DNA from 3 places in the Planomonospora antibiotica genome. Region 3 is predicted to be linked to each of the others. Evidence: predicted binding sites of a transcription regulator. Region 3 holds the regulator's gene; each other region holds the start of a gene.

Region 1 (3,270 bases), on a different contig from region 3:
CCGCGCGGCTGATCGACGGGACCCCGCACCTGGAGCTGATCCGCGAACCGGAGCTGTCGGCGGTGCTGTTCCGCCGGACCGGGTGGACCGCGCAGGACTACCACGAGTGGTCCGAGCGGCTGCTCGCCGGGCAGATCGGCTTCGTCACCCCGACCGGGTGGGAGGGCGAGACCGTCGCCCGGTTCGCGTTCCTGCACCCGGGCACGTCCATGGAGATCGTGGAGGAGATCCTCGCCACCATGGCGTGACGGCGTGACGGCGTGACGGCGTGACGGCGTGACGGCGTGACGGCGTGACGGGGTGACGGCGTGACGGCCGGGCGGCGCGGGGCCGCGACGCCGGACCGGCGGCGGTCTCCGCGGTGTGACGGCCGTGATCCGCCGGGACGGGACGGCCCGGAGTGACGGGCGGGAGTGACGGTGGCATGACGGTCCGGAAAGGTTGAGCCACTCCCGGTACGGAGAGATAGCTCAGACACGGCACGGCGGGCAACCGGCACACGGAGATGATGGGTCAGGCGATGAGCATCGACTATCCGGCGATCGAGACGGCGCGTGAGCGGATCAGGGCCGAGCACCTGCGGGCGCACCGCCCGCCCAGCAGCGCCCGGGGGATGCACCACTTCGCCCTGATCTGCTCCGACGCCGAGCGGACGATCGCCTTCTACCAGGACCTCCTGGAGTTCCCCCTCACCGAGATCTTCGAGAACCGCGACTACCGGGGTTCCAACCACTTCTTCTTCGACATCGGCAACGGCAACCTGCTGGCCTTCTTCGACTTCCCCGGCCTGGACCTCGCCCCCTACGCGGAGGTCCTCGGCGGCCTCCACCACATCGCGATCTCGGTGGACCCGTCGACGTGGGAGCGGCTGCGGGGCAGGCTGGAGGCCGCGGGCGTGCCGCACCAGATCGAGAGCGGCGCCTCGATCTACTTCCGCGACCCCGACGGGACGCGCCTGGAGCTGCTCGCCGACCCCCTCGGCGAGATGTACGGCTCCCACGTCATCTGAGGACGGATCCCGTCGCAGTCCGGTCACGTCCCCCGGGGATCCATACTGGAGGGATGCGCCTGTCGGATTTCTGGAACCGGATGAAGCTGCACTTCGGTGATCCCTACGCCGAGTCGTGGGCCCGCGACTACGTCATCGCGGAGCTGGGCGGCCGCACGGTGGCCCAGGCGCTGGCCGACGGCATCGCGGCCAAGGAGGTCTGGCACGCGGTCTGCGGAGTGGTGAGCGTCGACTCCCGGCTGCGGTAGGGCGGCGGCCGATCCCCGGCCGCGCGGCGGACGGAGCCGGCCGAGGCCCGGACGGGGCGTCCGCTCCCGTGAAGGACGCCCCCTCTTCTTCCGGTGACCGGCTCCGCGCCGCCGGGCTCAGGGGTCGGGGGCCTCCTCCAGCGACTTGCCGATCAGCCCGGCCGCGTGGGCCGGATCACCGGTGCCCTCCTGGCCGCTGGGGGACCACAGGAAGAGCCAGCCGTCCTGGGCGGGGGTGGCGAAGACGATCGTCTGCCTCCCGGTGCCGGGGTGCCACACCCACAGCACGGGATCGCCGCCTCCGAGCATGCGGCCGACCAGCCCCCGCCCGGGGAGCTCCGCGGACAGGGACTCGAGGTGGGCCAGGCGTTGCCTGCTGAACGTATCGGTCACGCGGAAGCACCTTCTGGTTCGTTTTCGCTCCAGGATTCCCCCAGGTCAGCCGGGTCACAACAGGTCTGACGGAATGCCCGGGAATGTCACCCGGGGGAGCGGGCGGCGGCGCGGCGGGGGGCCGTGCTCCGGTGGGACGGGTGATGCGGTCGAGCCTCGATCGAACAGCCGTTCGGCTATATTGGACGGGTCAGCCCTAGTGGCGTGCTCTCCGGAAAATGTCGGTGGCACCCCGTAGCTTTCTGGCAACACCGATCCGACCCACAACCCTCCAGGGGGCTCCCAGTGGCAGCTAACGACCGCGAGAAGGCGCTCGAGACCGCGCTCGCTCAGATCGAGCGGCAGTTCGGCAAGGGCTCCGTCATGCGTCTCGGCGACGAGACCCGCGCACCCATCGAAGTGATCCCGACCGGATCCATCTCCCTCGACGTCGCGCTCGGCATCGGCGGGCTCCCGCGCGGTCGCATCGTCGAGATCTACGGCCCGGAGTCCTCCGGTAAGACCACCGTCGCGCTGCACGCGGTGGCCAACGCCCAGCGCGCGGGCGGCATCGCCGCGTTCATCGACGCCGAGCACGCCCTCGACCCGGATTACGCCAAGAAGCTGGGCGTCGACACCGACGCGCTGCTCGTCTCCCAGCCCGACACCGGCGAGCAGGCGCTGGAGATCGCCGACATGCTGATCCGGTCGGGCGCCGTCGACCTGCTGGTCATCGACTCGGTCGCGGCCCTGGTGCCCAAGGCCGAGATCGAGGGCGAGATGGGCGACAGCCACGTCGGCCTCCAGGCCCGCCTGATGTCGCAGGCCCTGCGCAAGGTCGCCGGCGCGCTCAACAGCACCGGCACCACCGCGATCTTCATCAACCAGCTCCGCGAGAAGATCGGCGTCATGTTCGGCTCGCCCGAGACCACGACCGGTGGAAAGGCGCTGAAGTTCTACGCCTCGGTCCGTCTCGACATCCGCCGCATCGAGACGCTGAAGGACGGCACCGAGGCGGTCGGCAACCGCACCCGGGTGAAGGTCGTCAAGAACAAGATGGCCCCGCCCTTCCGGGTGGCCGACTTCGACATCCTGTACGGCGTCGGCATCTCCCGTGAGGGCGGCCTGATCGACATGGGCGTCGAGCACGGCTTCGTCCGCAAGTCCGGCGCCTGGTACACCTACGAGGGCGACCAGCTCGGCCAGGGCAAGGAGAACGCCCGCAACTTCCTGCGCAACCACCCCGACACGGCGAACGAGATCGAGAAGAAGATCAAGGAGAAGCTCGGCGTCGGCCCGCGGGTGGACGCCCCCGCCACCCCGCCGCCCGCCGCCCCCGCGGCTCCGGCGGCTCCCGCCGCCTCCGGCCGGGGCTCCAAGGCGGCCGCCGCGGCCAAGCCCGGTGACGCCTGATCCGGGCCGAGGGATGGTCAAGGACCTCGGCCTGAAGACCGGGGCCTCCACACTGGAGGCGACCGGTGACGGGACCTGACTCCGGTCCGGTCGGTGAGACCGGACCGGGAGACTGGGGGGCCTGGCCTGACCGGCCCGAGCCCGGTCCCGCCCGGACGGGCCGGCGCGGCGGCCGGAAGCGGCGCGGCGCGCCGGAGGGCGGCCCGGGAAGCGGGGCCCGGGACGCGG
Region 2 (3,270 bases), on a different contig from region 3:
GCTGGAAGGCCTCGTCGCGGCCGCGGTCCCCGCACTCGGTGAAGTGGGCGCCGTCCGGAGCCTCCACCACTCCGGCCACGTGCATCCGGCTGACCAGCAGCGTCTGCGGCGGCCCGGCCGGCTCACCCGGGTCCACCAGCCGCTCGCAGCTCAGATAGGTGCGGGCGGCGGCCTTGGCGAACAGGTCGTCCAGGTAGGGGTCGGGACCGAGGTACCGGCCGTTGCCGCGGGTGTCGGCCCGGTCCAGGTGGATCAGAGCCGCGTCCAGCGTCAGCGCCGGCACCGCGACCAGCTCCTCGCCCTCCCCCTCCGCGTTCCCTTCCGCGCTCCCCTCCGCGTCCGCCCCCGTGTCCTCCCCCGGGCCCTCCCCGGCGGCGCCGTACGGCCTCCCCGCGGCGTCGTACGGCGAGCGGACCGTGCGCAGCTCCGGGTTGACCCGCATGACGTCCGAGCCGAGCCCGGCGCGGGTCGGCAGGAACGGCAGCCGGTGCGCCGCGGCGAGCAGGCCGAACATGAACATGCCCTCGTCGTACTCGGTGAGCCGGACCGTCCCGTTCTGCCGGGCGGCCCGGAAGTTCGGTTCCAGGGGGACCGAGTCGAGCGTCACGAAGGGGGCGACCACCCGGCGGACCTTGCCCGCGGCGCAGAGCAGGCCCACGTCGGGCCCGCCGTACGACACGATCGTCAGGTCCTTCAGGGCGGACCGGCAGACCGCGCGGACCAGGGCCATCGGCTTGCGCCGCGAGCCCCAGCCGCCGATGCCGACCGTCATGCCGCTCTCCAGCGAGGCGACGACCTCCTCGGCCGTCATCACCTTGCTCATCGGCGCGCTCACCGCTCCTCCCCCGCTCCACGGACGGCTCCGTCCCCCCGTCGGCCGTCCCGCCCGCCGCGCCGGGCCCGCTCCCGGGAGCCCGTCATCCCCGCGCCCTCTCGGTGACGAAGGCGGCGCGGTGCCGGTCGCCGGCGCCCATCAGGTTGAGCTCGAAGGTGAAGCCCTGCTCGAAGCGGTAGCTGCGGTTGACGTCGACCGGGTCGATGCCGTTCAGCGACTCCTTGGCCCGGCGGATCACGTAGGGGTCCTTGGCGGCGATCTGCGCGGCGACCTCGAAGGCGGTCTCGCGGAGCCGATCGGCGGGCGCGACCGCCAGCACCGAGCCGAACGCGTGCAGCTCGGCCGCCGTGACGTTCCGGCAGGTGTAGACCATCGCGCGCATCAGGTGCTGGGGGACGAGGCGGGCCAGGTGGGTGGCGGCTCCGAGCGCGCCCCGCTCCACCTCGGGCAGGCCGAAGTAGGCGTCCTCGGCGGCGACCACGATGTCGGCGTTGCCCGCCAGGCCGACGCCGCCGCCCAGGCAGAACCCGTGCACGGCCGCGATGACCGGCACCTCGCACCCGTAGACGGCCGCGAACGCCGCGTGGCAGCCGCGGTTGGCGCCCACCAGCGCCTCGAACCCGGAGGCGGCCTGCATCTCCTTGATGTCCACCCCGGCGTTGAAGCCCCGGCCCTCCGCGCGGAGCACCACGACCCGGCTCCCGGCGTCGCCCCCTGCCTCCCGCACGGCCTCCGCCAGCTCGAACCAGGCCTGCACCGGCAGGGCGTTGACCGGGGGGACGTCCACGACGATCTCGCGGACGCCGTCGCCGTGCTTCCTGGTGGAGATTCCCATAGGCTGCCTTTCCACCAAACATTTGTTAGAAATTAAGGTAGCAAAGGAACGGCGTGACCGCCTCCCCGAGTTCGCGGGGAGGCGGGCCGGCCCTTCCGCCCCGCCGTCACCGCTGAGGAGAGCCGACGATGATCTGCAAGGACCGCGTCGCCGTCGTCACCGGGGCCGGGCGCGGCCTCGGCCGCGCGCACGCCCTGGAGCTCGCCCGGCAGGGCGCCAGGGTCGTGGTCAACGACCTCGGCGTGAGCGCCGCCGGGGAGGGCGGGTCGGAGAGCCCCGCCCGGCGGGTGGCCGAGGAGATCCGCGCGCTGGGCGGCGAGGCGGTGGCCGACTGCTCCGACGTCGCCGACGGCGGCGGGGCCCGGCGCCTGGTGGAGACCGCCCTGGAGGCGTACGGCCGACTGGACGTGCTGGTCAACAACGCGGGCTTCCTCCGCGACCGCATGCTGGTGAACCTGTCGGAGGAGGAGTGGGACGCGGTGGTGCGGGTCCACCTCAGGGGCCACTTCCTGCCGCTCAAGCACGCCGGGCTGCACTGGCGGGCCGAGTCCAAGGCGGGCCGGCCGGTGGACGCCAGGGTGGTCAACACCTCGTCCGGGGCGGGCCTGCTCGGCAGTGTGGGGCAGGGCAACTACGCCGCGGCCAAGGCGGGCATCGCGGGCCTCACCCTGGTGGCCGCCGCCGAGCTGGCCCGGTACGGCGTGACCGTCAACGCGATCGCCCCGGCCGCCCGGACCCGGATGACCGAGCGGGTCTTCGCCGCGACGATGACGGCCCCGCGGGACGGCTCCTTCGACGCGATGGCCCCGGAGAACGTCTCACCCCTGGTGGCCTGGCTCGCCTCGGCCGGGTCGCGAGGGGTGACGGGGCGCGTCTTCGAGGTCGAGGGCGGCCGGATCTGCGTGATGGAGGGCTTCCGGCACGGCCCGGCCTCCGACAACGGCGCCCGCTGGGAGGCCGCCGACCTCGGCCCGGTGATCACCGGCCTGCTGGCCGACGCCGCCGCCCCCGAGCCCGTCTACGGGGTCTGAGCGCCGGGGTGCCGCCACCGGAGGGGTGCTACCGGTGGCGGCGATGCTTTCGGGAACGGACTGCGTGGAGGCTCCTGCGACTTCCGCGGTAGCCGTGTACCGCGGAAGTCGCAGACGGTTTTTCAATCCGGCGCCGGACGCGCCCCGCCGGACCGGTCCGGCACAATCGTCCGGCGGCCCGATCGCGAACACCGGCGCCGCTTTCCGCTGCGGTTCTGCTGCTCTGCAGGCCGCGCTTCCTGTGCCCGGGTCCTGGGGAGAGGCACCCGGGCACAGGAAGCGCTCAGGGACGCCGTCAGCGGTGAGCCGCCCTGCGGACCGGCGGGGTCCGGACGGCTCCGGCTCTCCTGGCCGCCGTCCTCGCCCGCGAGGCTCAGCCGCCGGTGGCGCCTCGGCAGCTCACGACTCCGCCGGACCGCCGGGGAGCGCGGCCTTGTGCACCTTCCCCGCCGCGTTGCGCGGCAGGCCGTCGACGACGAGCACCTCCCGGGGCACCTTGAAATTCGCCAGCGCCGCCCGGCAGTGCGCGACGAGCGCCTCCGGGGTGACGGCGGCGCCGGGCCGGAGCA
Region 3 (3,270 bases):
GGAGGTAGGCGACCTCGTCCAGCTCGCGGAGCGGACCCAGGATCGCCAGCCCGACCTCGTGGGCGGGGATCTCGGCGGATCCGGTCGCCCGGATGCTCTCCTCGACCCGCTGGCCCAGCTGCGCCAGGGAGTCCTCGCTGACGGGCCGTCCCTGGCACGCCCGCCGGACCCCGGCGATCACCTTCTCCCGGAAGAACGGCTCCGTCACCCCGCTGCGCTTGCTCACCATCAGCAGGACCGTCTCCTGCGTGGTGAACCTGCGCCCGCACTTCGGGCATGTGCGCCTGCGGCGGATGGCCCCGCCGTCCTCCGTGGAGCGGCTGTCGATGACCCGCGTGTCAGGATGGCGGCAGAACGGACAGTGCACGTGCGTCGCCTCCCTGACCGGCTCACCTGCCCCACACGCCCCGTGTCATTCCATGCGGAATGCCCGCACCCGTTCACCCGCGAAGGTGAGGTGCGGTAACAGAAACACAACTTATGGTGAAACGGGGTGGGTGGTGCCACTAGATGTTGTGGTGCAACCGTAGAAGTGCGCGACGATGAACGCAAGTTGATCGGAGTGTCCCGAGTGAAGGCGCTGATCAGGGGCGCCACCCGGGCGTGTCGTCGCCGCCCCGCCCTCCGGGCCGCCCGTCCGGGCAGGCCGGAGTCCCGCACGCGCAGCGACCGGCCGGGTACGGCCCGGCGTGGATCCCGCGCACGGTGTCACGGGCGGGGCGCGGTCCGGTGCGCTCCCGCACCAGGTCACGGAGCGGACGCGGCCCGGCGCCGCAGCTCCGCCGCACGGAACCGTCGGCGGGCACGGTCCGCGGGAATCCCGCGGCCTTCGCTCTCTACACGGGAACGAGGCGGGCGATCATCCAGAGGGCGACGAGGGCGGCCAGGAGCAGCGCGGCCACCGCCGCGCCCCGGCCTCTGCGGGTGAGCCGGAGAGGCGGCGCGACGGGGTTGCGGACCCCTCGGCGCGCCTCCGCCCTCCGCCCGGCCCCCGGCCTCCGGCGCGCCCGGCCGCCCGGGGCCGGGCGCGACCGCCCCCCGCCCGCCGCAGCCGGTCGCGGACGGACTTCGCCCGCACTCCCCGGACGCCCCTCACCCGCCGCCCGCGGGCGGCCGCCGTCCGCCGCCCGGAGACGCGCCCTTCCGCCCTCGATCAGCCGCAGGTGCGGCCGGGGCTGCCCCGCCGTCCGCCCCGTGGCCTGCCCCGCAGCCCGCCCCCGCCGGGACCGCCCCGTCCGCGTGGTCGCCTCCATGGCCCTCCCGTCGCCCCGGCCTGGCCGAACACAGGTCGAAGAAAGATCGGTGAATCGAACACCGTGTCGATCGAACTCCCGTACGATGTTGTACACCACGCCGTCGCCGATTTCGAGGAAGACTCGAACAATTGTTTGAAGATGATCTTCGACGGCGGTACGGTCGCTGTGTGCGACATGAGGAATACAGACCGGGAGGCGAGGAGATCGCATGAGCGAGCGCAAAGAGAACGGTGCGGCCGTCAGTGACCTGGCGGTGCGCAGGCGTGACTCCCTCGGCCTCACCCCCAGGCAGCGCAGGATCCTCGAGGTCATCCGTGATTCCGTGCAGCAGCGGGGATACCCGCCGTCGATGCGCGAGATCGGCGAGGCGGTGCAGCTCACCAGCACCTCCAGTGTCTCCCACCAGCTGACGGCGTTGCAGCGCAAGGGCTATCTGCGGCGCGACCCGCACCGCCCCCGCGCGCTTGAGGTCCGTCTGCCCGGCGAGCCCGTGCTCTGGGTGGACCCCGACGCGGGCGCCGACGAGGCGCCCGTCAACCGTCCGACGGCCTCCTACGTCCCCCTGGTCGGCCGGATCGCCGCCGGTGGCCCCATCCTCGCCGAGGAGAGCATCGAGGACGTCTTCGCCCTGCCCAAGCAGCTCGTCGGCGAGGGCACGCTCTTCCTGCTCCAGGTGACCGGCGACTCGATGATCGACGCTGCCATCGCCAACGGCGACTGGGTGGTCGTGCGCCAGCAGCCGGTCGCCGACAGCGGCGACATCGTCGCGGCGATGATCGACGGCGAGGCCACGGTCAAGACCTTCAAGCGCAAGGACGGCCACGTCTGGCTGGTCCCGCACAACCCCAACTACGACCCGATCCCGGGCGACGAGGCGACCGTCCTCGGCAAGGTCGTGGCGGTCCTCCGCAAGCTCTGAGTCACGGGCTCCGCCCGGTGAAGGCCGCACGGCCGGGGGCCCCGGGCCCGCCCGGTTCGCGCGCCCCGGGCCACGTTCTCCGCGCCGCTCACCGCCCCGGCCTAGGCTGGGGCGGTGAGCGACATATCCGATCTGAACGATCTGACGTTGGAGAGCCTGACCACCCGCGACGGGGCGAAGTGGTCCCTCGCCGAGCCCGGGGTGATCCCCGCGTGGGTCGCGGACATGGACTTCCCGGTCGCCCCCGCCGTACGGGAGGCCCTGGCCCGCCGGATCCACGGCGACCTCGGTTATCCCGCCTGGCTCGACCAGCTCGGGGACGGCCCGCTGGCGGAGGTCTTCGCCGCACGGATGGAGCAGCGGCACGGCTGGCGCGCCGATCCGGCGCACGTGCGCTCCTTCACCGACATCAACCAGGCCCTCCAGGTCGTCCTGCACGTCGCCACCCGGCCCGGCGACGCGGTGGCGCTGCACGTCCCGACCTACCCGCCCTTCCTGGAGACGCTCGCCGAGATGGGCCGGCCGCCGCTCCCGATCCCGATGGAGCCCGTGGGCGACTCCTGGGGCTTCGACGCCGACGCCCTGGCCGCCCGGCTCGCCGAGGGCCGCTGCCGGGTGCTGCTGCTGGTCAACCCGCAGAACCCGACCGGGCGCTCGTTCACCCGCGAGGAGCTGACGGTCCTCGCCGAGCTGGCCGAACGCCACGATCTGCTCGTCGTCTCCGACGAGATCCACGCCGACCTGACCCACGCCCCGTCCGCGCACGTCCCCTTCGCCACCCTGCTGCCGGAGCGGACCGTCACGCTGACCTCCGCCACCAAGGCCTTCAACCTGGGCGGCATCCGCTGCTCCGTGGCGCACTTCGGGCCGCCCGCCCTGCGCGCCGCCATGGCCGCCCAGCCCAGGCACATGTACGGCGCGGCCCATGTGTTCGGGGTCGACGCGACCGTCGCGGCCTGGACGCGCGGGGACGGCTGGCTGGAGGAGGTCAGGGCGGTGCTCGCCCGCAACCGGAGCCTGGTCGCCGGAGGGCTCCCCGAGGGCGTGCGCTACCGGATCCCCGACGCCACCTATCTGGCCTGGCTGGACTTCACG

Evidence for each region. Region 3 encodes LexA, which represses DNA repair genes until DNA is damaged. Its sites were predicted from a motif close to TCGAACANNTGTTCGA; they were not measured.
Region 1: the regulator LexA is predicted to act here: its motif matches at 1,811-1,826, upstream of recA (recombinase RecA).
Region 2: the regulator LexA is predicted to act here: its motif matches at 1,685-1,700, upstream of IEZ06_RS08015 (enoyl-CoA hydratase family protein).

Annotation. Positions count from the first base shown of each region.
Region 1 covers NZ_BMQE01000010.1:186,235-189,504, forward strand. Annotated here, with positions in the region: gene IEZ06_RS12540 (pyridoxal phosphate-dependent decarboxylase family protein) at 1-248, shown strand, start outside; gene IEZ06_RS12545 (VOC family protein) at 521-1,009, shown strand; gene IEZ06_RS12550 (DUF3046 domain-containing protein) at 1,063-1,257, shown strand; gene IEZ06_RS12555 (hypothetical protein) at 1,375-1,650, opposite strand; gene recA (recombinase RecA) at 1,936-3,042, shown strand; gene recX (recombination regulator RecX) at 3,108-3,270, shown strand, end outside.
Region 2 covers NZ_BMQE01000006.1:162,477-165,746, forward strand. Annotated here, with positions in the region: gene IEZ06_RS08010 (CoA transferase subunit A) at 1-811, opposite strand, end outside; gene IEZ06_RS08015 (enoyl-CoA hydratase family protein) at 918-1,670, opposite strand; gene IEZ06_RS08020 (SDR family oxidoreductase) at 1,799-2,701, shown strand; gene IEZ06_RS08025 (AMP-binding protein) at 3,101-3,270, opposite strand, start outside.
Region 3 covers NZ_BMQE01000008.1:118,237-121,506, reverse strand. Annotated here, with positions in the region: gene nrdR (transcriptional regulator NrdR) at 1-367, opposite strand, end outside; gene lexA (transcriptional repressor LexA) at 1,465-2,175, shown strand; gene IEZ06_RS10235 (MalY/PatB family protein) at 2,290-3,270, shown strand, end outside.